Regions from separate parts of the Staphylococcus epidermidis genome, predicted to be linked through region 1. Evidence: predicted binding sites of a transcription regulator. Region 1 holds the regulator's gene; the other holds the start of a gene.
The links. The regulator CtsR, encoded in region 1, represses protease genes until heat stress. The targets are predictions, from matches to a motif close to ATGGTCAATAAAGGTCAAACA.

Region 1 (16,781 bases):
ATTTAACCGAACGAATTAAAAAATAAATATAGTGTTCTATTGGTACACCTTGTTGATAGTCGAATTTTTGCAAGGCACGGTAGAATTTAATAGCAATCTCTTGATAAATGTCTTCAATATCATACTTATTATGGGAGATATACCTTATTTTATTGTAAATCAGTGGCTTTAGCTCTTCTATTAAAGACTCAAATAGTTCTTCAGAAGATTTATTTTCTATTTGCGATAGACACATTGCTGTATATTCATGTTGCTGTTTATTCAGATTCATATATCTAACCTTTCGAGTAAGTTGAAATTAGTTTATATGAAATCTATCTAAAATCACAACAGAGCAAAATTAGTCTTTTTTCTGATTGCCACGTCTAATCTTTTCAAATTCTTCAAGTATCTCATTAGATAACGGAATTCTAATTCTTGGTTTCTTTTCGCTAAAATCATCAAGTGACTTGTTAACAACAACCTCATTTTCTTTTAATTCACGCCACATTTCTCTTGAAGAAATACGATAGGCACCTGAACCAAAAATAGCATGTTGTTCACTCATATCACTTGTTACAACGGTAATGTGTGTCGTGTGTTTATTATATAATTCATACACGTAGCGTTCTATAAAACTATCTGCAGTTTCTTTTTCTTTAGTAAAGATTGTTTTGACACCATGATAGAAGTATTCCCTTTCTATCCCTGACTGTTCATAGGCATCAAATACACAGACAATTTCATCTGCTATTAATGCATTGTAGTTGGCAATTGTGTCTAATAATTGCTCTCTAGCTTCTTCTAAATTCTCTTTAGCAACAGTGCTAAGTGTTGAGGATTGGCCAATCATATTGTAACCATCTATAATTAAGTATCTTTTTTTCATGACTTTTCCTCTAACTGATGACGTTTACGATATACTTCATACATCATTAAACTTGCAGCCACAGACGCGTTCAAGCTATTGACATGTCCAACCATTGGAATCTTAATATGAAAATCACACTTATCACTCACTAAACGACTCATACCTTGCCCCTCACTACCTATTACAATACCTAGTGACATATCAGCTTGTAAATCTCTATAATCCGTTGCATTATTAGCTTCTGTCCCCGCAATCCAAAAGCCGTTGTCTTTTAATTCGTCGATAGTTTTCGAAAGATTAGTAACCCTTATAACCGGAACATGCTGAATCGCTCCTGTAGAAGCTTTGGCAACGGTCTGTGTTAGCGCAACGGATCGTCTTTTAGGTATAATAACCGCATCAACACCAGAAGCATCTGCTGTTCTTAATATAGAGCCAAGATTATGCGGGTCTTCTAAACCATCTAAAATGATAACAGTTGAATAACTGTCTTTTTTCTTTTGTTTTTGTAAAAATTCATCGAAGTTTGCATATTCATATGGGGCTACTAAAGCAGCCACACCCTGGTGAGGTGCATTTGCTAAAAAATCTAATTTAGATTTTGGTACCGTTTGTACAATTAATTTTTGTGATTTTGCATTTTTTAAAATGTCGTTAATTTGTTGCTTTTTTATACCGTCTTGAATCAAAATCTTATTTATGGCGTGACCTGATATAATCGCTTCTTTAACTGCGTGTCTACCTACTATCACTATATCTTCCACATTCACACTACCTTTCATCCACTATCCTAACAATTGTTTCTAATAAGTTTTCTAATCGTTCTGATTGATGGTCTAAATATAAAAATCCGATAACAGCTTCTAACGCTGAGCTTTTACGATAAGTTTGAATGTCAGTATTTTTAGCTTTTGTATAACTTTTAGCGTTACGTCCTCGTTTTAAAACACTTAGTTCTTCCTCTGTAAACCAGTCAATACCTAACAAATACTCTAAAGTCTTAGCTTGACTTTTCGCTGAAACATAACTCTTCGATACTTGGTGCAAACGATGAGGTTTACTTTGTAATTTTAGCACGATATATTCACGCACATGTTGATCAAGTACTGCATCACCCATATATGCCAATGTTAAAGGATTGAGAAGTTTTACATTCATATGTTTAGCCACGTTTGAATCTTACACCTTGTGGGGTATCTTCTAAAATGATATGACGTGCTTTTAACATATCTCTAATTTCATCTGCTCGAGCGAAATCTTTATTTTTACGTGCTTCATTACGTTCCTCAATCAATTGTTCAATGTCTTCATCTAGTAACTCGTCTGTTTCTTTACTCTTAAGTGGGATACCAAGGACGTCACTAAAAATGCTATACACTTCTTTAAATCTATTTAAAACTTTTGTTGAAGTTGTGTTTTCTAATACATATTTATTTGCAAGTTTAGCTAAGTCATACCATGCAGTTACTGCATTAGCAGTATTAAAGTCATCATCCATTACCGTTTCAAATTGATTTAATATTTTATCTATTTGTTGTATATATTCTGATTGTTCTTCCAAATCTGTAGCAATTTGTTCTCTTTCCTCAATTAACTTGTAGCTATTACGTATACGTTCAAGACCACTTCGTGCCGCACCTACTAATTCTAAATTGTAGTTTATTGGGCTACGATAATGCACACTAATCATAAAGAATCGTAATACGTCTGGATCAACTTCTTTAATGATATCGTGAACTAAAATAAAATTGCCTAGCGACTTGCTCATTTTCTCATTATCAATATTAATAAAACCATTATGCATCCAATAATTTGCGAAAGGTGCATGATTATGAGCTTCTGATTGAGCAATTTCATTTTCATGATGCGGAAATTGTAAATCTGAACCACCTGCGTGAATATCTATTGTAGACCCTAGTTCATGATAAGCCATTACGGAACATTCAATGTGCCAACCTGGTCTACCTTTACCAAATGGACTATTCCAACTAATTTCACCTGGCTTAGCTTTCTTCCATAAAGTAAAATCTAGCGCATCTTCTTTTTGTTCTCCAGCTTCAATACGAGCGCCAACTTTCAAATCATCTAATGATTGATGACTTAATTTACCATATCCATCAAATTGACGTGTTCTAAAATAGACATCACCGTCACTTTCATATGCATAACCTTCATCTACTAATTCTTTAATAAAATCAATAATTTCACCCATATGATGCATCACACGCGGATTAGATGTAGCCTTTTTCACATTCAAAGCACCAACGTCCTCATAAAAAGCTTTAATATACTTTTCAGCAATTTCAGGAACACTTTCATTGAGTTCTTTAGAGCGATTAATGAGTTTATCATCAACGTCTGTGAAATTAGAAACATAAATAACTTCATATCCCTTATATTCGAAATATCTTCTGACTACATCATAATTAATAGCTGGTCGTGCATTTCCAATATGAATATAATTGTAAACTGTTGGCCCACATACATACATTTTGACCTTACCTGGTTCAATGGGCTCAAACGTCTCTTTCCGACGTGTTAAGGTATTATATAATGTAATCATCTTGAATCTCTCCATTCTTAGCTTTTTCAAGCTGTCTTTCTAAGTGTTTAATTTGTTCGTAAAGTGGATCAGGTAAGTTACGGTGATCAAATGTTTTACCAATACGTCTACCTTCTTGTTTAACAATGTGACCTGGTATACCTACTACAGTTGTATAACTAGGAACAGACTGTAATACTACAGAATTAGCTCCAATATTCACATTTGATTCAATTTTTATATTACCTAATATCTTAGATCCAGCTGCTATCAAAACATTATCACCGATATCAGGATGGCGTTTTCCTTTTTCTTTGCCTGTACCACCTAAAGTAACTCCTTGATAAATAGTAACATTATCACCAATTGTACATGTTTCTCCAATAACTACACCCATGCCATGGTCGATAAATAAACGCTTACCGATTTTTGCACCTGGATGTATTTCAATTCCGGTGAAAAAACGTGATAGTTGAGAAATCATTCTGGCTGCTACATAGCGTCTATTTTTATATAATTTATGGGCAATTAAGTGACTCCAAACTGCATGTAATCCAGCGTAAGTAGTTATTACTTCTAAAGTCGAGCGCGCTGCAGGATCCTGTTCAAACACCATCTTTATATCGTCTCTCATTCTTTTTAACACGAACGTCTCCCCCTTAGTCTAATCAAATTTATTTCAACACGTTTAAATCACTATGCGGAATATCATTGGTATCATAAGTTTAAAAATATGAAAAGAGCACCTCTAACATTTGTTGCTAGAGGCGCTCTCGCACGGTTCCACTCTTCATTTAATAGCAATACTCATATTTGATTTATTACTATTCTCATCTCAATTATTTATTTTTATTAACAAAGGTGCATTCATTAATATTTATGATGTGCTCACAGCTACCGCACACTCTCTGACACATAAACATTTAACTACTAATCCTTTGAATCACTTTATATTTATAATCATATGTTGTCACTTGTAAAATTTCAAGTCGTAAACACTTTATGACTTAATATTTATTTAAACAAGTTTTTTTAAGCGTGACAATACTTTATCTTTGCCTAATACTTCAATTGTGTTCGGTAATTCAGGACCATGCATTTGTCCAGTAACAGCAACACGAATAGGCATAAATAATTGTTTACCTTTAATACCAGTTTCTTTTTGAACTTCTTTAATCATTTTCTTAATTTCAGTTGCCTCAAACGATTCTAAAGATTCTAATTTACCATATAAATGGTTCATTAGTTCTGGCACTTGTTCTCCTTGTAATACCTCTTGTTCATCTTTTCCAAGTTCCGGCATTTCATGGAAGAACATTTCTGATAATGGAACAATTTCACCAGCGTAACTCATTTCTTTTTGATACAACGCTATTAATTTACGTCCCCATTCTCTATCCTTTTCTGATGGGTTTTCAGGTATAAGATTAGCCTTGATTAAATGAGGTAATGCAAGTTCAAATACTGTTTCTGTATCTTTTGTTTTCATATACTGATTGTTAACCCAAGCAAGTTTTTGTCTATCGAACATAGCTGGAGACTTAGACAAGCGTTTTTCATCAAAAATCTTTATAAATTCTTCTTTAGAAAAGATTTCCTCTTCACCTTCAGGTGACCAACCTAATAATGTAATAAAGTTAAATAATGCTTCTGGAAGATATCCTAAGTCACGATATTGCTCGATAAATTGTAGGATTTGACCATCTCGCTTGCTTAATTTTTTACGCTCTTCATTAACAATGAGTGACATATGACCAAAACGAGGTGCTTCCCATCCAAATGCTTCATATATCATTAACTGCTTAGGTGTATTTGAAACATGGTCATCACCACGTATAACATCTGATATTTGCATATAATGATCATCTACGGCAACTGCAAAATTATAAGTCGGAACACCATCTTTTTTTACAATTACCCAGTCTCCGATATTGTCAGATTCAAAGGAAATTTCCCCTTTAACCATGTCATTGAAAGTATATGTTTGATCTTTAGGCACACGAAAACGAATTGATGGTTTACGCCCTTCCGCTTCGTACTGTTGACGCTGTTCTTCTGTTAAGTGCGCATGTTGTCCACCATATCTTGGCATCTCTCCACGGGCAATTTGAGCTTCGCGCTCTGCTTCTAACTCTTCTTCAGTCATATAACATTTATATGCTTTGTCTTCCTCTAATAGCTGTTGAATTAGTGGATTATAGATTTCTGCACGTTCAGATTGACGATAAGGTCCAAAACCTTTATCTTTATCGACGGATTCATCCCAATCCAAACCTAACCATTTTAGATTATCGAATTGTGAAGATTCACCATCTTCTAAATTACGTTTACTATCTGTATCTTCGATGCGAACAACAAAATCACCATTATAATGTTTAGCAAATAAATAATTGAATAATGCTGTTCTTGCATTACCAATATGCAAATATCCTGTTGGACTTGGCGCATATCTTACTCTGATACGTTCACTCATTATTTTCACTCCTACTATTAATTGTGTGGATAATAAATAGCCAAATATTAATTAAAATACTTTGCAAATTATACATCAATAAAATGATAACTATGACCACTAACAAAATATGCAAATAAATGCGGTAGTTTATTGTAAGTGGTTTAATTTTAAAAAAGTTATTCAAACGATAAGGATACGCTAAAGTATACCTTGATGAATAACTTGATTAAATATTGAATATTCTAATCCACCTAATATTTCAATAATATTGTAGCACTTAAAGGCCTCTTTGATAAGTCACATGTTTAATATGCATAACCTTGTTAAATAAAATCAATTTGAAATATTTCACTTAAATATAGTACCTAAATTCGTACGGTACGTTTCACATGAAACCCTTATTCTAACAAAGATAATCTATAAAATTTCAGTCAACAAATTTCGCAAAAACAATTCTTCCTGATGATGTTTGTAACAAACTTACGACCTCTAAATTAACTTGTTGACCAATGTAACTCTTCGCGTTATCAACAACCACCATTGTACCATCATCTAAATATCCTACGCCTTGTCCTGGCTCTTTACCTATCTTCGTTAATAAAATACTTAACTGGTCGCCTTGATGTACATTAGGTTTGATTGCTTCCGATAAATCATTAACGTTGAGTGCTGTAATTCCTTGAACGTGACATACTTTATTTAAATTAAAATCAGTCGTAATCACATGTGCATGATACTGTTGTGCTAATTTAATTAATAATGTATCTATATCACTATGGGATTGAGTTGGATGTATAACGCGTGTAGGATAATCTAAATCATAAAGTTGATTTAAAATATCTAATCCTCTTTGACCTTTTTCACGTTTCACGCTATCTTTAGCATCCGCTATAACCTGTAATTCATTTATAACGCCTTGTGGTATCAATATATCACCATCGATGAATCCGCAACGTATAATATCTAATATCCTTCCATCGATAATGGCACTTGTATCTACAATCTTAGGTGTCGCTCTTCGTATATTATTAGACATGGAACGTGCCATATTCTCTGGTAAAAACATAAGCATTTCATCTCTTTTTTTCAGACCAAATTGAAACCCTAAATAACATAAAATAATAGTGATTATCATAGGTACAAAGTGATTTAATATGGAATTACCTATCATTTCTAAGATAAAAGAAACCATCACTGAAATAAATAAACCAATAATTAAACCAATTGTAGCAAATAATATTTCTACCGCACTGCGTCTCATGATTAATTGTTCAAATTGTTTAAAAGCATATGTTACTTTATTAATGAACAATCCAAATATTATAAAAAATATAATTATGCCTATGAAACCATCTACATAATAATTAGTGATAACCGCATGGTGATGAATGCCAAGATCTGTAACAACTTCGGGTATAATTATAACACCAAGAGCTGCACCAACAATGATATAGATTGCTACAACAATTGCTTTTGTTATATTCAATTTATAGCCTCCTTCCATTGATGTTATATCCTAGTATGGCTTAACAATACGGCTTATCGCAGTTTTGAATGTAATGCATATTTCAAAGCTTCATGTACTGATGAAACACCAACGACTTGGATGCCTTCTGGGAATGTCCAACCTCCAATATTTGTCTGTGGAATAATAGCTCTTTTAAACCCTAGTTTGGCCGCTTCTTGAACACGTTGCTCTATGCGTGATACTCTGCGTACTTCACCTGTTAATCCAACTTCACCCACAAAACAATCTAATCCATCAACAGCTTGATCTTTAAAACTTGAAGCTGTCGCAACAATAATGCTTAAATCAACAGCAGGTTCTGTTAATTTGACGCCACCTGCTACTTTAATATAGGCATCTTGTTGTTGGAGTAAATAGTTTTCCTTTTTTTCTAGAACCGCCATAAGTAAACTTAATCGATTATGATCTATACCTGTAGCCATTCGTCTAGGATTATTAAATGTTGTTGGTGTAACAAGCGCTTGGACTTCAATGAGTAGTGGTCTTGTTCCTTCCATAGTGGGGACGATTGTAGAGCCCGGAACATTTGTAGAACGTTCTTCTAAAAACATTTCAGAAGGATTAAGTACACCTTTTAATCCACTTTGCTTCATTTCGAAAATCCCCATCTCATTTGTAGAACCAAATCTATTTTTTACTGCTCTAAGGATACGATATGCGTGATGCTCATCTCCTTCAAAATAAAGAACTGTATCAACCATATGTTCCAATAATCTTGGTCCGGCGATTTGTCCTTCTTTTGTTACGTGTCCCACAATAAATGTGGCAATATTCATTTGTTTAGCAATGTTCATTAAACTTTGCGTACTCTCTCTTACTTGTGATACCGATCCAGGTGCGGAACTAATTTCCGGATGATAGATTGTTTGAATCGAATCAACAACAAGTAAGTCAGGTCTCTCTTCTTTTACAGTTTGATGTATCACTTCTAAATCAGTTTCGGCTAAAACATTAAGATGACTAGAATCTTCTTCCAAACGATCAGCGCGCAACTTAGTTTGATTAATAGATTCCTCACCAGTAATATATAAAACATTCTTATTTTGTGACAGCGCAGCACAAATTTGTAGCAATAAAGTTGACTTACCAATACCTGGGTCTCCACCTATTAGTACTAACGAACCACTTACAATACCTCCACCTAAAACACGGTTAAATTCCTTTGATTCTGTAAGTAATCTAGGGGTAGCTTCATGCTTAACGCTATTTAACTTTTGTACCTTACCTGCTGTTTCTTTTGTTTTTACACCATGTTTAGGATGAGCAACCTTTTCTACTATTTCTTCCATTTGATTCCACGCACCACAGTTAGGGCACTTGCCCATCCACTTAGGAGATTGATAGCCACATGCCATACATTCGAATATTACTTTTTTCTTGGCCATTGAGACACCTCCGATTTAATATGAACAAATCTATTTTAAACTGACAAGTTGAATCTGACAAATTAAAATTAAATAATGATGTTGATAACACTTATAAGTCTATAACCCTTTCATAATATTTCTATAATGAACCTATAACATTCATCATATGCTTATCTGTTTAAACATTCTGGCAATTATACTAATGATGATTCAGCAAAAATATAAGTAAAATTTTAAATTGATTTACCTCATTCATTGTTTATTATTATATATTTAAGTGGTTATCTTAGTATAGAAAATGCCTGAGACAATGATTGTCCCAGGCATTTTATTTATTGGCAATTGACAACCGAGTTGTACTTGGGCTAATCTCAATTTTCAACTCTAGTCCTCATTGCCAAGTGAGACAGGGAATTACTTACGCTTTCTATCTCACTTTTTTTAATTTAATATTTAACGTTATAATTGTAGTAACTCAATATGCGAAATTAAAGTTATAATAATTTAATTATGATTCTGTTGTTTCTTTTTTGGCTGTAATTTCATGAATATCATACTTAAATTCTTTACCATCATGATCAATTGTTACTTCTTTACCTTCAATTTTATTTCCATCTAAAATCAATTCGCTTAAATTATCTTCAACCGTTTTTTGAATTGCTCTAATGAGTGGTCTAGCACCATATTCAGGATCATATCCTTCTTCTGCAATTTTTTCTTTCGCTTTATCAGTAACAACAATATTAATATTTTGCTCTGAAAGACGGTGTGTAAGTTTATTTACCATCATTGTAACAATTTCTTTTAATTCATCTTTTGTAAGTTTGTGGAAGACAATAATGTCATCAACACGGTTTAAGAATTCTGGTCGGAATGAATTTTTTAATTCTTTCATCATTGTTTTTCTGACAGTTTCGTAGTCACTACCTTCTGAAGCACCTCCAAAACCAGCAAAGCGTTGGTCCTGTAATTCTTGAGCTCCCACATTAGAAGTCATAATAATCACAGTATTACGGAAGTCCACAGTACGACCTTTAGTATCTGTTAAATGACCATCATCTAAAACTTGTAGAAGAATATTAAAAACGTCAGGATGTGCTTTCTCAATTTCATCAAATAAAATCACAGAGTATGGTTTACGTCTAACTTTTTCAGTCAATTGACCGCCGTCATCATGTCCTACATATCCTGGAGGTGCACCAACTAATCGACTGACAGCATGTTTCTCCATAAATTCACTCATATCTACGCGAATCATTGCATCGTCTTCACCAAACATAGATTCAGCTAAAGCACGAGCTAATTCAGTTTTACCCACACCTGTAGGTCCTAAGAAAATAAAACTACCGATTGGACGTTTTGGATCTTTAAGACCAGCACGAGCTCTTCGAACAGCTTTACTAATTGAATTGACAGCATCGTTTTGTCCAATGACACGTTTATGAAGTGTATCTTCAAGATTCAATAAACGATCTGATTCAGTTTCATTAATTTTAGTTAAAGGAATACCTGTCCAACCAGCTATTACTTCAGCGATATTTTCTTCAGATAAGGCAGTATCTAAACCACCTTGTGCATTTTTCCATTCATTTTTAGCATCTTCATATTGCTTTTCAAGTTTAGATTGCTTATCTCTTAAATTAGCGGCATTTTCAAATTCTTGAGCATGAACTGCAGCATCTTTTTCATTTTTTACTTTATCAATTTCTTGTTCAATCTCTTTTAAATTACTTGGCGTTGTATGACTTTTAAGTCTAACTTTTGAACTTGCCTCATCAATTAAGTCAATGGCTTTATCTGGCAAGAAACGATCTGAAACATAACGATCACTCAATTTAGCAGCCGCTTCTAAAGCTTCATCTGAGATATTAATTCTGTGATGAGCCTCATAACGGTCACGTAATCCTTTTAAGATTTCAATCGTGTCTTCAACTGTAGGTTCATCCACTTGAATTGGTTGGAAACGACGTTCTAATGCAGCGTCTTTTTCTATATTTTTACGATATTCATCTAATGTTGTGGCACCTATACATTGCAATTCTCCACGAGCTAAAGCGGGTTTTAAAATATTAGATGCATCAATTGCTCCTTCTGCGCCACCAGCGCCAACTAAAGTATGAAGTTCATCGATAAATAGAATAACATTACCAGCTTGATGAATTTCCTCCATAACTTTTTTCAATCTTTCTTCAAATTCACCACGATATTTAGTGCCAGCTACGACTGTACCCATATCTAATGACATTACACGTTTGTCTTTTAAAGTTTCTGGTACTTCATTTTTAACAATTGCTTGCGCAAGTCCTTCAGCAATTGCTGTTTTACCAACACCGGGTTCACCAATTAGCACAGGATTATTTTTAGTACGACGACTTAAAACTTCAATTACACGAGTAATTTCTTTATCTCGTCCTACGACTGGATCTAACGTTCCATCTTTAGCAATAACAGTTAAATCTCTAGCTAATCCATCTAAAGTAGGCGTGTTATTAGACTTATTAGCTTGCGCATTTTTATTACTCATTTCTGGACTTCCTAAAGCTTTTACAACTTGGGCACGTGCTTTAGTAATATTTAAATCTAGGTTTGCAAATACACGTGCTGCAACACCTTCATTTTCTCTAATTAAACCTAATAGTATATGCTCTGTTCCTACAAAGTTATGATGTAGCTTTCGAGCTTCATCCATAGACAGTTCAATTACTTTTTTTGCTCTCGGTGTATAATGTAGTGTGCCCATTTGCTCTTGACCGTGACCGATAAGTTTTTCAACTTCTTCGATGACTTTATCTTCAGTAATATTAAAACTTTCTAATACCTTTGCAGCTATACCTTCTGGCTCTTTCATTAAACCAAGCAAAAGATGTTCTGTTCCAATATTAGAATGGTTCAAACGAATTGCTTCCTCTTGTGCATGTGCCAACACACGTTGTGCACGCTCAGTCAATCTACCAAATAACATGTATAAATACCTCCTATTTTATATGTTCTCTTAATAAATCAGCTCTTTTTTCATTTACTGTTCTATTATCATCGTCATCTATTAAAAATGGTGACTGTATTGCTACCATTAATTCATTAAATTTAAAATTTTCAAGCAAAATATAATTCAAATCAATACCTAGTTTCACTTCGCTCAAACGATATGAGGCTTCTTCCATAGAAATAATTCTACTGTTTTGTAGTACACCTAATGATCGATAAACTCTATCCAGTGTCTCTACAGGATTGTGTTTATCAAGTCTTTCTCTTATTTGCTTTTCTTCATTTATAATTTGATTTACAACTTCAGTTAAGTTATCGATAATGTCTTCTTCTGTTTTCCCTAGTGTAAGTTGGTTTGAAACCTGATAAATGTGACCATATACTTGTGACCCTTCTCCGTATATACCTCGAATTGTAAATCCAAAACGATTAATTGTTTGTGCAATTCTGTTCATTCTTTTCATAATGGAGAGTCCAGGTAAATGTAGCATCACACTTGCACGCATTCCTGTACCAATATTAGTAGGACAGGTAGTTAAATATCCTAAATGCTCATCATAACTAATGTCTAACGCTTTATCTAATTCATCATCAATTTTAGAAGCGCGTTGATATAAATCCTTTAGCGATAAATCAGTTCCTAGAGCCTGTATTCGTATATGATCTTCTTCGTTTATCATAACACTTACCGATTCATCATCATTTAACATTACTGCTGAAGCAGGTTGTTTCACTAGTTCAGGACTCACAAGATGTTTCGCAACCAATTTCATTTTACTTTGTTGATCCATCGTATCTAATCGATTTAAAGTTAAGTTGGGAAGCGCATCTTGAACTTCATTTATCACTCGATATCCTTCTTGCTCTGAAGGGAACATAAGTGGGTGGACATGGTTTTCAAGATTTCTAGCTAATCGAATTCTGGAAGAAATAATAACAGGTGTCTCCTCAGACATCTTCATCCACTCACTAATATTAGTATGGATATTACTCATCATGAGACACCTCGCTTTCACTTTTTAAAGCTTTAATTTCATCACGAACAATCGCTGCCTCTTCAAACTCTTGATCATCTATCAATTTATTTAGATATTTTGATTTTTCTTCAATTTGCTTTTTTATTGCAAGTTTCTTATAAGATGATTGTGGTGTTTTTCCTACATGCTCAAATTGACCACCTTGAACACGTTGAACTATATCAATGATGTCTTCTTTAAACGTAGCATAACAATCAGCACACCCAAACTTACCAACATGTGCAATATCCTTAAGTGTCATCTGACACGTTGGACATTTTTTTTCTTCTTTAAATGCCATCTCATGAAAATTAATACCATGTTTTGCAGCGAGGTGTTGAAGTATCTGTTTCACTACAAATGCTTCTTCTATATCGTCTTGGTGTGTATGATACGTATTATCATCATTAGAATGTAACCAGGGATTTTCTCCTTGGGCACATACTGAACATACCCATTTTTCATGCGTACTATCTATACCTTTAACAGTAAGTTTAACTTCCGCTTCATTAAAATGGCAATTTTCACAAAGCAATTTTAAACACCTCACCTAACCTAGTAATAATTAATAACTGGTAGTAATCGTTTTAAGATATTAGCTCTTATAATATCGCGTGCAACAACATCCATTTTTAAAGTTTCTCTATCAATAATGGTCTGTATCATTTTAGCTTCTCTTTCATTGATCAAACCTTTATCTAACAAACCATCTATGACATAATACCCTTGTTGTTGAGAAATAGATGGACCTATTAATTGTAGTAAGTGATTAATATAACCTGTTGCATCTTTATTTTCAATTTTAGTGATTCGAATGTAACCACCGCCACCACGTTTACTTTCTATTTCATAACCATGTTCATTAGTAAAACGTGTCTTAATAACATAGTTAAGTTGAGAAGGAACACAATCGAAACGTTGAGCAATATGAGCGCGTTGTATTTCTACAACATCTTCATCTGCTTCTTCAAATAACCGCTTAATGTATTGTTCTATGATGTCGGACATATTGTGCATAGATATCACCTCTTTTTTGACCTTCTTTGACTATATTATATGACCATCTTTGACCTTTTTCAACCAATTTGATTTTAAAATTTCAAATTAATGATGTTAGCGTGTTCATTTTGTTGTATGATAGAAAATAGAAAAAATTTAAAGGAATGAAGAAATATGCATATTGTGATTGGGATATTAGGAATCATTTTCTTTTTAGCACTCGCAGTTTTATTTAGTTCAGACAGAAAAAATATTCGCTGGCGATATGTTGGATTGCTATTAGTAATTCAACTAATATTTGCATTTATATTACTTAAAACTAATTTGGGAATTTCAGTTATTGGGAGTATTTCAGATGGTTTTAATTATTTATTAGCTAAAGCAGCGGTCGGTGTCAATTTTGTATTTGGTGGCTTTAAATTTATTGATCCTAAACAACCACCATTCTTCTTTAGCGTTTTGTTACCTATTGTTTTTATTTCAGCATTGATAGGTATATTACAATATACACGAATACTTCCACTAATTATTAACTTATTGGGATTTTTAATTTCAAAAATTAATGGAATGGGCCGTTTAGAATCTTACAATGCGGTCGCGGCAGCAATTCTAGGACAATCTGAAGTCTTTATCTCATTAAAAAAACAATTACCTTACATACCTAAACAACGCTTATATACATTAACTGCTTCAGCGATGTCAACGGTATCAGCATCAATTATAGGCGCTTATTTTACACTTATTGAACCAAAATATGTTGTGACTGCAGTAGTGCTTAACTTATTTGGTGGTTTTATCATTGCATCTATCATTAATCCTTATAAAGTCAATGAGGAAGACGACAAATTATTAATTGCTGAGAACGAAACAAAAAAACAATCTTTCTTTGAAATGCTTGGGGAGTATATACTAGATGGATTTAAAGTAGCAGTTATTGTAGGCGCTATGCTGATAGGTTATATTGCAATTATTGCTTTATTAAATGGAATGGTGAGTGGAATCTTAAGCTTTATGTCTGGCGGTGCTATTCAATGGAACTTCCAAACGCTTATTGGATTTATTTTTGCACCTTTCGCTTTCTTAACTGGAATACCGTGGCAAGATGCAGTTCAATCTGGTTCAGTAATGGCTACAAAATTACTATCTAATGAATTTGTAGCAATGCAAGATTTAGGTAAAGCGACTGGATTATCGGAACATGCTAAAGGAATTACCTCTGTCTTCTTAGTATCATTCGCAAACTTTAGTTCAATTGGTATTATTTCAGGAGCTATTAAATCATTGAATGATGAAAAAGGTGACGTTGTTGCTCGTTTCGGAATAAAATTATTATTTGGTGCAACACTTGTTTCGTTTATATCAGCGGCTATTGCAGGATTCTTTATCTAACATACGTAGATTTAAGCAAGAGTAACGTTTTTGTTTCTCTTGCTTTTATTTTAATTCAAATCGTAAATGTTCACTCATCAAAAATACATTTTTCTAAATTTCGAGCTTCTTCAATGACACTCAATCTGCCAATGTATTGAAAAAGCCTGTGTTTGTCCCAGCCTCTTTCCTACGATTAGTCAAGTACTTATAATTAAAATAAGCATTACTTAACTAAACCGTTCATTTTAATTTTTTTGAATAAGGTGTTAAACTACATTTGATTGTACGTTTGGCTAATGTGGTGACATTTGATAATCGTACAATTTATGATTCATTACAAGATAATGAATTGTTTTTAATAATCGATTTATACAAGCAATGATGGCAGTCTTATGAGGTTTCTCATTAGGCTGCTTTCTTAGTTTGTAGTAATAATCGACGACATGATTGTCATAATGATGCTGCCCTCTTATTATATTCATAATCACCCAAAATAAAAGTTTTCTCGCTTTTTTATTACCACGCTTGTTGATGGTATCTCTACAGTGTGTATGACCTGATTGATATCGTTTGATATCAATGCCAACAAAAGCATTGAGTTGTTTATTTGATTTAAATCGCTTAATATCACCAATCTCCCCAATAATCATAGCTGTGCTTAGCTTACCAATACCAGGTATCGAATGAATATTTTCAAAATAATCGAGTTGTTGTGCTAATTGAATCATGGCATCATCTAATTGTTTGAGATGATGAATAGATTGTTTTAATTGTTGAATAAGTAAGCGTAATTTTTCGACTAGAAAGGAATGTCTATCGACATTAGGATAGCTTTCTTGAGCAATCACTCTTAATTGAAGTGCATATTTTGTAGCTTTATCCATTGACATTCCTTTATCTGTAGAATTGAATATATGTGTAATCAGTACCTCCTTGTCGATATCAAGAACCATGTCTGGATGAGTAAAGATTTCTGCGATGTTGAGTGCAATGATTGAATATCGACTACTGAATAATCTTTCTAAACCAGGGAATGTTTGATGGAATAATTCAAGGATCTGAAATTTAAGTCGATTTTGTTCATTCTCGATTTCTAGATGAAAACGGACGTGTTCTCTTAATTCAAAGAATATTAACTCATGTATAGGTAAGTTGTCTGTTTGTTTAAGCGTCGGTCCTAAACAAGCAAGCTTATGAGCATCTGCCTGATCAGTTTTCCATGATCTTAGAGCGCTCGTTTTAAATTTGGCTTCTAACGGATTCATTTGAATATAGTTAATTTGATTTACACAACAAAATCGTTCCATACTTCTTGAATAGATACCTGTAGATTCAAAAATGAGTTGTGGGTGGTCTAAGTCATTCAAATACTTGAGTAAATAGTTGTAACCATTTTTATTATTTTGGATGAAAAACTCTTTTTGGAATTTTTCATTTTTATAATGTGCAACTACACTACTTCTTTTACTAATATCAACACCTAAGTAATCGATAAAAAAACCTCCTTTGAATAATTGAGAAGCTAAAAACTTTACTCAACCTTTCTCATTTCATTTTCCTATACACGGTTTCAAGAACCCAACATACTACAAACGAATTTCAAAAGGCGAGAGTAAAGCTGACTTGTTTTTTATACGGATTTAAAATCCAAGAGTCTGGACAGTCTAC
Region 2 (16,781 bases), 370 kb from region 1:
CTGTTATAATGTTACATAAACAATATTAATTAGAAAGTAGGCATCTAATATGGAAACTTTATTCTCAGGAATTCAGCCAAGTGGTATTCCAACAATTGGTAACTACATTGGTGCATTAAAACAATTTGTAGATGTTCAAGATGACTATGAATGTTTTTTCTGTATCGTAGACCAACATGCAATAACGGTACCACAAGATCGCTTAAAATTACGCAAACAAATACGTCAACTCGCAGCAATTTATTTGGCAACAGGTATTGATCCAGATAAATCGACTTTATTTATTCAATCTGAAGTCCCTGCACACGTGCAAGCTGGTTGGATGCTTACAACAATAGCTTCTATTGGTGAATTGGAACGTATGACTCAGTTTAAAGACAAAGCTCAGAAACGCGCAGATGGAGTGCCTGCTGGTCTACTCACTTATCCACCATTGATGGCGGCTGATATCGTGATTTACAACACTAACATTGTCCCTGTTGGTGATGATCAAAAACAGCATATGGAACTGACACGTAATTTAGTAGATCGTTTCAATAGTAGATATAACGATGTATTAGTAAAACCAGAGGTACGAATGCCTAAAGTTGGTGGGCGTGTGATGAGTTTACAAGATCCTACTAAAAAAATGAGTAAAAGTGATGATAATCAGAAGAATTTCATTTCTTTATTGGATGAACCTCATGTAGCTGCCAAAAAAATTAAAAGCGCTGTAACAGACTCTGACGGTATAATAAAATTTGATCGTGAGAATAAACCAGGCATTTCAAATTTACTTTCAATATATTCTGGTCTAACTAATGAATCTATTAAGAATATTGAATCTAAATATGAAGGTGAAGGTTACGGTAAATTTAAAGGTGATTTATCGGAAATCGTTAAAGATTTTCTTATTAATTTCCAAGAAAAATATGCAAGCTTTTATAATTCTGATGACCTAGATGATATTCTAGATAAAGGTAAAGAAAAAGCTCAAAAAGCTTCATTTAAAACATTGAAAAAAATGGAAAAAGCAATGGGCTTAGGTCGAAAAAGATAATACTATATAATATACAAATAATGCCTCGAAAATAATTTTCGAGGCATTTTTATACTTCTATTTACCTGTCTCCCTATTGATTGATTTATCAATATAGACATGTTTAAGCGTCGTTTCAGGCCCTACTTTGTGATATTGTAATCCTTTTACTTGCGGATTCGTTAAGTGTGCTTCTCCTTTTTGATAAACAGGAGCGACTGGCGCTTCATGTAATAAGATATATTCCGCTTTTTGTAATGAGGTATTACGTTCACCTGGCTTTCGTAAAAGCTTGCTGTTAGCATCTTTGAGTAATTGATCGTATTCTTTATTACTCCAATCTGTATTATTCTGTGCATTATTTTTTGTCATTGTTTGAAGAAATGCTGTTGGGTCAGGATAATCAGGACTCCACCCTGAATAACTTGCTTCATAGTTATTTGCTAATTCTAAAGTAGTTTTTTGTTTAAATGGCATTTGTTTAATTTTGAGTGTCACACCTGGCAAATGACTTTCAATTTGAGATTTTATATATTCGGCAGCAATTTTTGAAGCAGGTGTATCCTGTGTGTTCATCGTAAAAGTAAATTTATTTTTTCCTAATTCTTTTTGTGCTTCTCTCCAATTCTTTTTCGCTAAATCAGGGTTGAATTTTAATGGTGATTTGATGGTTCTTGCAAAATCTTTGCCATCCGGTGTATCGGCAGTTCCTACTCCAGTAAAATTATTTGATGGTAGCGAACCATCATTTAAAACAGAATTGACATACCCTTTTTTATTTATTGCTTGAGATATAGCCAATCTTAAATGCTTATTTTTAAATTCAGGAACTGTTTTTTGATTCATTTTAATAAAGAATGTTGCTGCTGTTAAACGATAATTCAAAGCAGATTCTCCTCTATATTTATCAACTTGTTCAGAAGTTATAATAGTATCATCGACCGAGCCAGTATCATATAACGATGCACCTGCTTGTTGATCTTTTAATACTTTATAGTTCACTTTATCTAATTTTACATTCTTCTTATCCCAATATTGTTCATTTTTAACTAATTGAATTTTATCTTCCACTTTCCAATTTGTTACTTCAAATGGTCCATTGTACACTGCTTTTTCAGCAGTTGTACCATATTGTTCTCCAAACTTTTTAGCAACTTTCTCATTTTGAGGATTAAATGTATTAAGTGCTAATAGTTCATTAATATAAGGTACAGGTCTTTCTAAATCTACTTGTAATTTATATTTACCTATAGCCTTGATACCCAAATCCTTGACTGATTTTTTACCTGCATTAACTTCATCTGCATTTTTTATATCGCTCATTATGTATGCAAACTCAGAAGCCGTCTTAGGATTAACTACCTTTCTCCACGCATATACGAAGTCATATGCAGTTACCGAATCTCCATTGGACCATTTTGCATTTTTTCTTAAATTAATCGTAAGTGTTTTGCCACCATTACTTTTCTTTGGAAAAGATTTAGCAATAGCTGGTTCAGCTTTGTCTTCTTTATTTAAAGTATATAATCCTTCAAAAGCTTGAGCTGCTATATCACCAGAAACAGCATCTGTAATTAAAGCTGTATCTAGTGTAGTCATATCTTGTGTGATTACCTTCCTAAAAACTTGCCCCTGGTCTGAATATAAACTCTGCTTATTACTACAAGCAGATAAAATTATGCATACACTTAATAAAATAATTAAGACTTTAAAACCTTTCATCCTTTAATTCCTCCTTTCTTAACTTATTAAACAGACAAACCATACTTTTGTTTCAATTTAACTGCTTCGTTTTGAGTAGAAAATACATAATGTTGTGGTCTAATTTCATTTAATTGACGTTCTTCATTAAGCGTTGCATCTTCATGATATAAAACACGTTGACGATTTCTCTCAACATCAGGATCAGGCTGTGGAATGGCACTTAATAATGACTTAGTATAATCATGTAATGGATAATTATAAATATCATCAGCCGGTCCAATTTCTACAATTTTACCGAAGTGCATCACTGCAATTCTATCGGAAATATATTTCACCATTGATAAATCATGAGCAATAAACAATAAAGTAATATCACGTTCACGTTGTAGCTTTAATAAAAGATTAACGACTTGAGCTTGAATCGATACATCTAATGCTGATATCGGTTCATCTGCAATAATAAATTCTGGCTCTACAGCTAATGCACGTGCGATACCAATACGTTGTCTTTGTCCGCCTGAAAACTCATGTGGGTAACGATTCGCGTGTTCTTTACCTAAACCAACTGTTTCTAAAAGGTCGTATACACGTTTCTTTCGATCACGCTGACTACTAGCAAGTTTGTGAATATCTATTCCTTCAGCTACGATATCCATTACCTTTAACCGAGGATTTAGAGATGCATAAGGATCTTGAAATATCATTTGAATTTTCTTATTAAACTTCAATCGCTCTTTACGTTTTCTAATTTGATGAATATCTTTACCATCATACTCGATTGCGCCATCAGTAATATCATTTAATTTGATAATGGCTTTTCCAGTCGTTGATTTACCACATCCAGACTCTCCTACTAGGCCTAAAGTTTCCCCTTTATAAACATCAAAACTTATATTATCAATCGCTTTAACTTCATTATGTTTACCTTGATTAAAATACTGTTTTAAATTTTTAACTTGTAATAATACATTTTCATTACTCATTAAAAGCCACCCTCTCTACTCTATGTGGTTGTTCATAATTACTTGGCATTGTTCTTAATCGTTTTTGAACCATTGAAGGTGGCGTAACTTTTGGAGCTCTTGCATCTAATAACCAAGATTTAACAAAATGTGTGGGTGAAATTTTGAACCAAGGTGGTTCTTCTTTAAAATCAATATCTAAAGCATATCGACTTCTACGTGCGAAAGCATCACCAATTGGTGGATGAAGTAAATCTGGTGGTGTACCTGGAATTGCAATTAAGTCCGTGTCATTACTGGTTGTTAAATCAGGCATTGAAGAAAGCAATCCCCAGGTATAGGGATGTTTAGGATCATAAAATATTTCATTCACATCCCCTGTTTCAACCATCTGTCCCCCATACATTACGGCTACTTTGTCCGCAATATTTGCTACAACGCCTAAATCATGCGTAATAAAGATAATTGAAGTTTCAATCTTATTTTGTAGTTCTTTCATAAGATCTAAAATTTGAGCCTGCATTGTCACATCTAAAGCAGTTGTAGGCTCATCAGCAATTAATATTTTAGGCTCACATGCCAATGCTATTGCAATAACTATTCTCTGACGTTGTCCTCCTGAAAATTGATGTGGATAAGCTTTAAATCGTTTTTCAGCACGAGGTAACCCAACTAAATTCAAAATTTCCAATGCTCTTTGCTTGGCCTTTGCTTTACTTAATTTCTTATGTTTAATCAAAGGTTCCATGACTTGCTTTCCGATTTGCATTGTTGGATTTAAAGAAGTCATAGGATCCTGAAATATCATTGAAATATCTCGACCTCTTAGCTGTATCAGTTCTTTTTCACTTTTCTGAGCTAAGTCCTCACCTAAAAATAAGATTTCTCCCTTTTTTATTCTTCCTGTATCCTTTTGAAAAAGTTTTGTAATTGCCTTAGTTGTTACAGATTTTCCAGATCCAGATTCTCCAACAATGGCTAACGTTTCCCCTTTATTTAAATGAAAATCCACGCCTCTGACAGCTTGCACTTCTCCTGCAGCAATATCAAAGGAAACGTGCAAATCATTTACTTCTAATACCGTTTCTGTCATTACTTTTACCTCCTTTATTTTCGCATTTTTGGGTCGAATGCATCACGTAGTCCATCACTAAATAGATAGAAGAATAAAATCAATAAACTTAAAATGATTGCTGGAATAAATAATTCATGAGGATGTATCAACAACATTGCACGCCCATCATTGACAAGAGATCCTAATGACGTCTTAGGCGCAGGCACCCCTATTCCAATAAAGCTTAAAAATGCTTCGAAAAATATTGCACTTGGAACAGTAAACATTGATGTAACGACAATTGCTCCTAATGTGTTAGGTAATATATGTTTAAAGATTAACTTGAATTTAGAAGCACCCAATGTTTGAGATGCCAAAACAAATTCTTGATTTTTCAATTTTAAAAATTCTCCACGTACCACTCTACTCATCCCCAGCCAGCCAGTAATTGACATAGCTAATATAATAGTCCAAATTGATGGTTCAAAAATAAGTACGAATAAAATAACGACAATTAAATTGGGTATAGAAGCAATAATTTCTAAAATCCTTTGCATCACATCATCTACCCTGCCTCCAAAGAAACCAGAAACGGCTCCATATACAACGCCAATACAAATATCTAATAATGCAGCAACTACACCAATATAAAGTGAAATTTGAGCACCTTTCCAAGTACGTGTCCATAAATCACGTCCAAGTTGATCAGTACCAAACCAATAGTTTTCTTTCGCACCTGCTTCTTTGTAAGCATTTTTACCGTCCGTACCTTTACCGTCAAAAGGTAAAAATGAAACATGATCTAATAATGGTATTTTTGCTGGGAGATTACGATGATCAACATTCTGCTCAGCAAAATCGTGTTTATTCATTAATGGTCCTATAAATGCCATAATAACTATAAGCAACAAACCTATCATTCCGATTACTGCTAATTTATTACGTTTCAATTGTGACCAAGCATCTTGCCAAAAATTCTTACTTTGACGTGGCATTTCTGGCTCTTGATTCAAGTCTAAATCTCTAATAATAAAATCTGTATTCGAAATATCATTACTTGTATGTGACATCGTTGCATTAGAAATATCGCCATTAATGTTTGTAACATCTTCTTTATTACTCATTATTTCTTGCCCCCTTGTACACGAATTCTTGGATCGATAACACCATATAAAATGTCTACAATAAAGATCGAAACAATAAATAAAGTACTGAATAATATCGTTGTAGCCATGATGACTGAAAAATCATTTGTAGTTATAGAACGAACAAATTGATCACCTAATCCTGGAACACCAAAGATATTTTCAATTGTTAATGTTCCTGTTAATATACCTGCTAACATAGGTACAATGATTGTAATAATAGGAATTAATGCATTTCGTAATGCATGTCCAAAGAGCACTTTTAAAGTAGAATTTCCTTTAGCTCGAGCTAAAAGTATGTAATCTGAACTGAGTACTTCAATCATTTCAGCTCTAATATATCTTGCAACAGTTGCTAAAACTGTAGCTGATAGTGCTAGAGAAGGTAAAATAGCTGTAGAAAAACCTTCCCATCCTGCAACTGGAAACCATTCTAACTTAACTGCAAATACATACTGCAATAAAACTGCTAAGACAAATGACGGCACTGATACTGCGATAACAGAGATAATTGTTGTTGTATAGTCTACCCATGTATTTTGTTTAGTAGCAGCAGCAACACCTAATACTAAACCTAAAACAACACCAATAACCATAGCTGTTATTCCCATCTCCATTGAAGGTATCAATCGTGGTTTAACTAAATCCCACACTGGCATATTATGATATTGAAATGAGTTGCCAAAATCACCTGTTACTACATTTTTCAAATAATTAACATATTGTAATGCTACTGGATCATTCAAACCGTACTTTTCATTTAATATTTCTTTTTGTTGCGCATTAAGTTTTGTGTCATTAAACGGAGATCCTGGCATTAATTTCATTAAGAAAAATGTAATTGTTATAACAATAAATAACGACACAAACATATAACACAATCGTTTCAACACATATTTAGTCATATACACCCTCCTAAATTAAAGAATATTCAAAATTGACATTCCCTTCATAATTTTCAGAAATATTAATCTTTATTATATCTATAATATTTATACAATTGCAATATCATTTTGCATTACAGTACTATAGTAAATATAGATAAATGACTTTTTTTGTTTTATTCTCTTACTTTTGCAATATAAAAATCTACCCTTTTCTAATATTAAGTTAAAATACATTTAGCATAGATAGGAGGTTTCATTAATGTCCATAAATTCTTATTTGATTTCGTCATTATTTACGCCAGTTTTATCAATAATTATATGGTTATTTTATTCAAATCACTTTATAAATTTAATCAATATCTTATTTTATACATCATTCATTATTTTTATAATTGCTTTCCTTATTTTACTCATTCAAGAAGGAATATTTGATGCTACAAGTTTTGGATTTCGTCGTTTAAAGTATCAACTTTCCTCAACTAAGAGAAAACGTATGATGAAAAATGACCACTTTTTCAATCCACAAAAAGTTAAAAAAGAAAGTTATATTATTTCCCCATGGGTAGTTCCAACATTGATTATTAACCTCACTTATATAATTGTGAGTATCGGAGTATCTTTATTAATATAAAAAAATCTTCAAGTGAGTAGCTAAATTAATAACTCATCACTTGAAGATTTTTGTTTACATTTATTTAATTTTAGTCTTCAAATTTTTTAAATACTAACACTGCATTATGTCCACCAAATCCTAAACTATTACTCATTGCATAGGTAATGTCTAAGTCTTGGGCTACATTCGGAACAATGTCCAAATCACATTCTTCGTCTGGTGTGATTGCATGTATTGTAGGGGCTACCTTTGAATCACGAATTGATAGCGCAGAAAAAATAGCTTCAATTCCACCTGTAGCACCTAATAAATGTCCAGTCATTGATTTAGTTGAACTTACTTTTAATGACTTCGCAGCATCACCGAATGTATTTTTAATCGCTTGAACCTCATATAAATCTCCAACAGGTGTACTTGTGCCATGTGCATTTAAATACTGTACATCTTGAGCTTTGATTCCAGCATCATCTAAAGCAGCTTGCATAGCTCGTGAGCCACCTTCACCTTCAGGCGCAGGTGCTGTAATATGATGTGCATCGCCAGAGGAACCATAACCTACAACTTCAGCGTAAATTTCAGCGCCTCTCTCTTTAGCTGAATCTAATGATTCAAGTACAACAATACCTGCCCCTTCACCCATAACAAAGCCATCACGGCCTTCTTGGAATGGTCGACAAGCTGTTTCAGGGTCATTGTTTGTAGATAATGCACGACTTGCACTAAACCCTGCGATTGCCATATGTGTAATAGGTGCCTCTGTTCCACCAGTCACCATTGCATCTGCATCACCACGTTGAATAATTTTAAATGCCTCACCTATTGAGTTAGTCCCCGTAGCACAAGCTGTTACTGTAGAACCATTGGGCCCTTTGGCACCTAAATCAATAGAAACTTGACCAGTAGCCATATCAGGAATTAACATTGGAACGAAAAATGGACTTACTCGACGTGGTCCTCTTTCTACAAGTGTTGTATGTGCAACTTCGAAAGTTTCCATACCACCGATACCAGAACCAATCCATACACCAATACGGTCGGCATTTTTTTCATTAATATTTAATTGTGCATCTTTAACCGCTTCTCTTGCAGCAACCACCGCGTATTGTGTAAACCGATCCATACGGCGAGCTTCTTTTCTATCAATGTGGTCTTCTATATTAAAATCTTTCAATTCACCAGCAAGATGTACATTATAATCATCAGTATCTATTCTTGTGATTTTATCTATACCGTTAACACCTTTTAGTGCATTGTCCCATGTTGTTTTAGCATCGTTACCAATTGGAGATAAGGCTCCGATACCCGTTATAACAACTCTATTATTTTTATTCATACGTTATCCTCCTATTTTCCCCATTTAATAACGATTGCGCCCCAAGTTAGACCTCCACCGAAGCCAACTAAGACTAAAGTATCGTCATCTTTGATTTTTCCATTTTGCAATTCTTGATTAATACTTAATGGTATTGAGGCAGCCGAAGTATTACCATATTTATTTACTGAGACACTCATTTTTTCTCTTTCTATTCCTAATCTCTCTCTCGCAGATTCCATAATTCTAATATTAGCCTGATGTGGAACAAATAAGTCTATGTCTTCAGACGATAAACCAGCTTTCTCAACTACACGCGTAGATGCATCACCCATAATTCTCACAGCAAATTTAAATACTTCTCTACCATTCATTTTGAGTTTGCCAGTTTCTCTATCTAAGTACAAGTATTTACCACCACTACCGTCTGAACCCATTTCATAGCTAATGATACCACGACCTTCAGCAACTTCTCCCATGACAACAGCTCCAGCACCGTCTCCAAATAATACAGCAGTAGAACGGTCAGTCATATCGGTAATCTTAGATAATTTATCAGCACCCACAACTAAAATATGTTTGTAATCACCAGATTGTATATATTGTTTAGCAGTAATCATTGAATACATAAAGCCAGAACATGCAGCAAGTTGATCCATAGTAGCAACCTTACCTGTTCCTAGTCTTTCTTGTAAGATGTTAGCCACGCTTGGGAAAGGCATATCCCCAGTAGCTGTAGCAACGATAATCATGTCTATATCTACTGGCTGAATGCCGGCATCCTCTATCGCTTTAATACTTGCATTGTATGCTAAATCAGATGTGTCTTGATCTTCGTCTGCCCAATGTCTTTCTTTAATACCAGTCATTTTAGAAATCCATTCATCTGAAGTTTCTAAAAACTGCTCAAAATAGGCATTGTCTATAATATTTTTAGGTGCATATGCACCAAAACCTTTAATACCCACATTCATGGTTGTACACCTTCTTAAAAAATTTTTAATACCAGGTATTAATTTAACATATTCATGTTTTTAAACTCAAGCAGAGAGCCTCCCAATCAATACAAAACATTTCCATTATGTATTTTAACAAACTTCACTAAATACATCTTTATAATTGCAACATACTCTAATTTCTTATTTTACTTTTAATTAAAAGTATGAGATAACCAACGTCTTAGATTTATACTATACAAATAAGATATTATCACTTAAAATAGAGTTAACGAATAAACAAGTGGAGGTTATATAATATGAGATACCTCATGACATTCATTTGGGCAGTATTGTTACTTCAAATGGTTAATTTCGTATTGAATAGCTTAAATAGTGGACCAGAACTAAATGTAATTAATCCAATTATTATTGCTGTCATCTTCACTATTGTTGTAGCTATTTTAGATCCAATTCTTAAGCCGTCTAAAGGTTCAAATCAATACGAATCTTAATTCTTTAAATAATAGTGTAGGAGGGCATGAATGCTTGTCCTCCTATAACATGTGTTGAAAAGATTGATATTAACGTATTTTTAATTCAATCATCAACTGCCTTTATATTATAAAAGAGCCCGGGACATAGTTTTATGACCCGGACTCTTTTTATTTTACAAATTAATATTTTGCTAGATTAAGACGTAGGTTTAACAACCTTAAAATCAAGTTCTTTATTGTCATTTAAATCTACTTTAATTATTGTACCTTCAGGTAGACTTTCTTTAATCATCATACGTGCAATTGGAGTTTCTATTTGTCGTTGAACAAAGCGTTTTAATGGTCTTGCACCAAATTGTGGTTCATACGCTTCTTCACCTAGCCATTTTTTCGCTTCTTCTGTCACTTCAATTGAGATATGTTGATCTAATAATCTCATATTTAATTGTGTTAAAATTTTATCTACAATCATACTCATATCATTAACTGATAATGGTTTAAATAACACGATGTCATCCATACGATTTAATATTTCAGGTTTGAAGTATGCATGTAGACTGTCCATAACTGCTTTCTCTGTATCATCACTAATTTCACCAGCATCTTTTACATTTTCAAGTAATACTTGTGAACCAATATTACTAGTCATGATGATAATGGTATTTTTAAAGTCAACACTTCTACCTTTAGAATCCGTAAGACGACCTTCATCTAGTATTTGAAGTAATACATTAAAAACATCGCTATGTGCTTTTTCAACTTCGTCTAACAAAATAACTGAGTATGGATTACGTCTAACTGCTTCAGTTAATTGACCACCTTCATCGTGACCTACATAACCTGGAGGTGCACCAATTAAACGTGATACAGCATGTTTTTCCATATATTCGCTCATATCAATTCTAATCATATGTTTTTCAGAATCGAAAAGTGATGAAGCAAGCGATTTTGCTAATTCAGTTTTACCTACTCCAGTAGGTCCTAAGAATAAGAAACTTCCGATTGGTCTATTCGGATCTTTAATTCCAGCACGTGCTCTAACTACTGCGTCTGATACTAAATCAACTGCTTTATCTTGACCTACTACACGTTTGTGTAAGATGTCACTTAAACTTAATAGCTTTTCTCTTTCTGTTTCCACAAGTTTAGATACAGGTATACCTGTCCATTGACTAACTATGTCGCCTATTTCTTCATCTGAAACGACTTCACGAATCATTCTTTCACTATCTTCGCCAGTTTCATCTTGAAAGGCTTCCTCAAATTTTTGCAATTCTTTTTCTAATTGCGGAATTGTACCATATTGTAATTCTGCTGCTTTTTCAAGATTACCTTCTGTTTGTGCATCTTCAAGAGCTTGACGACTACTATCTAGTTCAGCACGTTTTTCTTGTACTTTAGCAATTTTTTCTTTTTCTTGTTCAACACGTGATTTTAAAGAGGATTGTTTTTCTTTTTCATTAGATAATTCCTCTTGAAGCTCTTCTAAACGATGTTTACTTGCGTTATCAGATTCATTTTTCAAGGCACTTTCTTCAATTTCTAATTGCATTACTCGACGATTTACTTGGTCTAACTCTGTTGGATTTGATCCCATTTCTGTACGTATTGTCGCACACGCTTGGTCGACTAAATCTATAGCTTTATCTGGCAAAAATCTATCGGTAATATATCTATCAGATAGCTCAGCCGCTGCAACAAGTGCACGGTCTTGTATACGTACACCATGGTAGACCTCATAACGTTCTTTTAGACCACGTAAAATTGATATTGTATCCTCAACATCAGGTTCACTGACCCCAACTTTTTGGAAACGACGTTCTAATGCTGAATCTTTTTCAATATATTCACGATATTCATTTAATGTCGTAGCACCTATACAATGCAATTCACCACGCGCAAGCATTGGTTTCAACATGTTTCCTGCGTCCATAGCACCATCAGTTTTACCAGCGCCTACTAACATATGAATTTCATCAATGAATAAGATGATTCGACCTTCAGATTCTTTTACTTCTTTCAATACTGCTTTTAAACGTTCTTCAAATTCACCTCTATATTTTGCACCTGCAACTAAGGCACTTAAATCAAGCTCGAAAATCGTTTTATCGAGTAATGATTCTGGAACGTCTTTACGTACAATTCGTTGTGCTAAACCTTCAACAATTGCAGTTTTACCTACACCTGGTTCACCGATTAAAACCGGATTATTTTTTGTTTTTCGACTTAATATACGAATTGTATTACGTATTTCTTCATCTCTACCGATGACAGGGTCCATTTTACCTTGACGTACTTCTTCTACAAGATCACGACCATATTTTTCTAAAGCTTCATAGTTTACTTCTGGATTTTGAGATGTCACATGATTTCCCCCTCTAACTTTAGTTATAATTTCTTTTATCACTTCTACTTTATTGCCGACCCATTTTTGAGTAGTTTCATCAGTATCTATGGCTGCACGTAATATATGCTCCATAGAAATAAACTCATCTTCATAGGACTTCATATATTTCTCGGCTTTGTCTAATAATTCATTTGTTTTAGCACTAATATACTGTCCATACTGAACATTGTCACCTTGTACAGTTGGATAATGACTTAATTGATTATCGTATGCTTTTATTAATTGATCAACATCAATATTTGCTCGTTCTAATATACTTTTAAATAAACTATCATTTTCATTCATTGCAGCTTTTAACAATGCTTCAACTTCAATGTTTTGTAATTCATATTCTTTACTGTACGCGACTGCTTTTTGTAAGGCACCTTGTACAGCATATGTCATTTGATTAATATCCAAATTATTTCACCTCTATCATTAAGAGTAGATCAATATAGAGAAATCAAATTTGACTTTGACTTTCTTTGACCTTAACTATATTATAGACCTTCCTATCTATTTAATCAACAATAAAAGCTTATTTTTTCATTTTATTACGACATAGAAATGAAAAAAGAGAAAGAACTTAATTCCAAATGAATAGAGTTCTTCCTCAATGATTAATTTATTATTTCTTCTTTATATTTTTTAATATCTCATCTGTCAATGCCTCTACGCCATCATTTTCAAGATGGATTCCGTCTGGAGCAAAATACTCTGTATGCCCTTTTGAGCGACTATACCAATCAATTAGGGTTACATTCTTTTTATTTTTAGCTGCTTTTGCCATCAACTCATTAACATGACTTTCATATGATCTTGGCACTCTTGTATTCACAAGATACACTTGTGCTTTGCCAAATTTGTCAATTAAATTATCTAATTGTTCTTTTGTAAAATCACCATTTGTACCTAACTCAAGTATGATTTGGTCTGATGGTTTATTATAATGTCTATATTGATTTTTAACGAGGCTCTCGGCCTGATAGAGTTGACGACCGACTTTGCCATCGATTTTAGCTTTGGGTACTTTCGTTTTAAATTGTTCCCCTATATCTACCATAACTGAATCACCAATTAATAATGGCTTAATTTGTGTATATACATCATTGTCTTTCTTATTCTCTTTGGTTTTACCATCGCTAGTTAACGAAATATTATCAATCGGTATCATATGAATAAGATATTGATCAGCCTCGTTTGTATTAAATGTTTGTGCTTTATTTGAAATTGTATCTTTTCCGAATTTATCGAAAGCTCCAACTAGTATAAAAATAAAAGGTAACAACATAATTAACGTTACAATTGTTCTAATAAACTGAGGTTTGTAAGTTTTTTTAAATGTAAAAGCCTTTAGACCTTCCTTTCTTAATGGCGTTTCAACATATCTAAATGATAATTCGGCTAATAATACAGTAATTACGATATCCATAATATAAACATAAGTTGGTAATTGACCATCAATAAAATAACTATGAATAAAGCTAATTACAGGAAAATGCCATAAGTATAAACTGTATGAACGCTTTCCAATGTAGACAAATAAAGGATTTCCTAATAACTTAGCTAAAATTGTCGTTGGATGAACAACACTTGCAATAATTAGCAAAGTCATTGTTGAAATAAGATAAAATCCACCGTTATAAATCCAATCACTTTCATCACTAACAGTAAAGAATAATAGAATTAAAAATGTAAGTCCTATGATACCCGCACTATTAATCACAGTTTTTAATCCTTTAGGTGGATTGGGATTTAATTTAAAAGGTGGCCAGATAAATGCTAGAAGTACACCTAAAAGCAGTGTCTGCAATCTTGTATCAGTTCCAAAATATACTCTAGAATGGTTCAAGTGAGGTTGAGAAATAACAACCATCATTAATAATGAAACCAGGGATATGATCCAAAACATCAGTATGACATTTTTCTTTTTCTTAACTATTGCCATAAATAATAAGAGTACTGCTGGGAAAAAAAGGTAAAACTGCTCTTCAATGGCTAGTGACCATAGGTGCTTTAAAGGCATAAAAGAAAATTGCTCGAAATAATTGACATCTTTAGCAATATACCACCAATTAGATACGTAAAATATTGCTGCTATCATATCATGTTTAACTCTTACAATATGCTCGGGGTGCAATAATAAAGTTGCAATTCCAACTACTACTATTAATGCAAATACCGCTGGTAATAACCTTTTAATACGACGAATCCAAAAATTTTTAAGATTTATTGTTCCAGTATCTTCATACTCTTTAAGTAATAAGCTCGTAATCAAATAACCTGAAATAACAAAAAAAGTATCTACGCCTAAAAAACCACCTGTTAACCATTGTTTATTCAAGTGATAAATAATAATACCAATGACTGCAATTGCTCGCAAACCATCTAATCCAGGCATATATCGTATTTTTTTAGCAGAGCGATATTCATTATTTAATTTTTTTCTCATTGTTACATTCTTCCCTATTAATAATAAATTTCGTTAGACAAGTAACTTTTTTACTAATCAATTTCATAAGACGAACGCTATTGCTTCTAATCAACTTATTCAAACAAATTTTATCTCATTTAAATTAACAAGGTCATTCTCTTATGTTATAGCTATCCCTATCATATAGCGCACGTTTCCATTGAATTAATTATCATACTTCGTAAGATATACCTCATTAAAAGGTTATAAGTCTTAAGTATTGTAATACATTTGTAATATTAATTCAATTTTATTATAGGCCCAATTTATAAAAATATTAAATGAACATACGATAATTCTTATTGAATTTTCTTTAATAATTAAAAAGGATAGCTACATCATTATTCCAAACAATGAGTAGCTATCCTTTATATTATCCGATGCCTAAAGCTATTTTGGCATATCGTGACATCATATCTTTATTCCAAGGTGGACTCCATACAATCATCACTTCTGTATCAGAAATTTCAGGAATCTCAGCCAAAACACTCTTAACTTGTTCAATAATTTGTGGTCCTAATGGACATCCCATCGAAGTCAATGTCATTTCAACTGTACATAAACCTTCATCATCAACATCAACTTTATATACTAAACCTAAATTAACGATATCTATCCCTAACTCAGGATCTATTACCATTTCAAGAGCGCCTAAGATACTATCTTTTAGTGCTTCTTCCATCAGTATCACCTCTTTAAAATTTTCTTTACACCAATATATCAAATATCCGACAAAACGCCAATAAAATGCTATGATACTGTTACATGATAATTAACAACACAAGGAGTAATATATGCAACCTTATTTAATTTGTCTAGATCTAGATGGTACATTATTAAATGACAATAAAGAAATCTCACCTTACACTAAACAAGTATTAACCGAATTACAACAATGTGGACACTACGTTATGATTGCTACTGGAAGACCTTATCGCGCAAGCCAGATGTATTATCATGAACTAAATATGAGCACACCTGTTGTTAACTTTAATGGAGCATTTGTACATCATCCAAAAGCAAACGATTTCAAAGTGATACATGAAGTACTTGATGTAGAAATTTCTAAAAATATTATTACAGCACTTCAACAATCTCATATTACAAATATCATTGCTGAAGTAAAAGACTACGTCTTTATAAATAGTTATGATCCAAGACTTTTCGAAGGTTTTTCAATGGGAAATCCTAAAATTCAAACGGGTAATTTACTTGAAAATCTTAATGAAGCACCTACGTCATTACTTGTTGAAGCAGAAGAAGAAAATATTCCTGAAATTAAAGATATGTTAACACATTTTTATGCAGAAAATATTGAACATCGTCGTTGGGGCGCACCGTTTCCAGTAATAGAAATTGTGAAACGTGGGATTAACAAAGCACGTGGAATCAAGCATGTTCAAAACTATTTAAACATCGCCGACGATCATATCATTGCGTTTGGTGATGAGGACAATGATATAGAAATGATAAAGTTTGCGACCCATGGCATTGCAATGGCCAATGGCTTGAAAGATTTAAAAGAAATAGCAAATGAGACTACGTTTAGTAATAATGAAGACGGAATAGGTCGTTATTTAAATGACTTTTTTAATTTGAAAATGCGTTATTATTAAGTTGAATAAACAATCCAAGTGATGATTAAAAAGGCATACGTGTTTCAATATCATACATATATAAAGGAGAGACAGCTATGAATAAAATTATAATAGTCGGTGCAGTTGCTGGTGGTGCGACTTGTGCAAGTCAAATTCGAAGATTAGATAAAGAGAGTGAAATCATTGTTTTTGAAAAA

Region 2: clpB (ATP-dependent chaperone ClpB) is a predicted target of CtsR. The motif match lies at 12,986-13,006, and genes of this name have one in related genera.

What each region holds. Positions count from the first base shown of each region.
Region 1 is NZ_AP019721.1:2,229,540-2,246,320, forward strand. It holds gene FNL83_RS10960 (sigma-70 family RNA polymerase sigma factor) at 1-271, opposite strand, end outside; gene FNL83_RS10965 (NYN domain-containing protein) at 341-868, opposite strand; gene rlmB (23S rRNA (guanosine(2251)-2'-O)-methyltransferase RlmB) at 865-1,614, opposite strand; gene FNL83_RS10975 (Mini-ribonuclease 3) at 1,622-2,008, opposite strand; gene cysS (cysteine--tRNA ligase) at 2,013-3,413, opposite strand; gene cysE (serine O-acetyltransferase) at 3,397-4,026, opposite strand; gene gltX (glutamate--tRNA ligase) at 4,411-5,865, opposite strand; gene FNL83_RS10995 (PIN/TRAM domain-containing protein) at 6,275-7,333, opposite strand; gene radA (DNA repair protein RadA) at 7,387-8,760, opposite strand; gene FNL83_RS11005 (ATP-dependent Clp protease ATP-binding subunit) at 9,251-11,704, opposite strand; gene FNL83_RS11010 (protein arginine kinase) at 11,718-12,725, opposite strand; gene FNL83_RS11015 (UvrB/UvrC motif-containing protein) at 12,715-13,278, opposite strand; gene FNL83_RS11020 (CtsR family transcriptional regulator) at 13,299-13,760, opposite strand; gene FNL83_RS11025 (NupC/NupG family nucleoside CNT transporter) at 13,917-15,131, shown strand; gene FNL83_RS11030 (IS110-like element ISSep2 family transposase) at 15,407-16,606, opposite strand.
Region 2 is NZ_AP019721.1:1,854,601-1,871,381, forward strand. It holds gene trpS (tryptophan--tRNA ligase) at 50-1,039, shown strand; gene FNL83_RS09045 (peptide ABC transporter substrate-binding protein) at 1,097-2,740, opposite strand; gene FNL83_RS09050 (ABC transporter ATP-binding protein) at 2,767-3,705, opposite strand; gene FNL83_RS09055 (ABC transporter ATP-binding protein) at 3,698-4,777, opposite strand; gene opp3C (oligopeptide ABC transporter permease) at 4,792-5,862, opposite strand; gene opp3b (oligopeptide ABC transporter permease) at 5,862-6,788, opposite strand; gene FNL83_RS09070 (DUF3899 domain-containing protein) at 7,030-7,401, shown strand; gene fabF (beta-ketoacyl-ACP synthase II) at 7,472-8,716, opposite strand; gene FNL83_RS09080 (beta-ketoacyl-ACP synthase III) at 8,728-9,669, opposite strand; gene FNL83_RS09085 (YjzD family protein) at 9,951-10,145, shown strand; gene clpB (ATP-dependent chaperone ClpB) at 10,324-12,933, opposite strand; gene FNL83_RS09095 (acyltransferase family protein) at 13,142-14,965, opposite strand; gene FNL83_RS09100 (metal-sulfur cluster assembly factor) at 15,360-15,668, opposite strand; gene FNL83_RS09105 (Cof-type HAD-IIB family hydrolase) at 15,781-16,602, shown strand; gene FNL83_RS09110 (CoA-disulfide reductase) at 16,680-16,781, shown strand, end outside.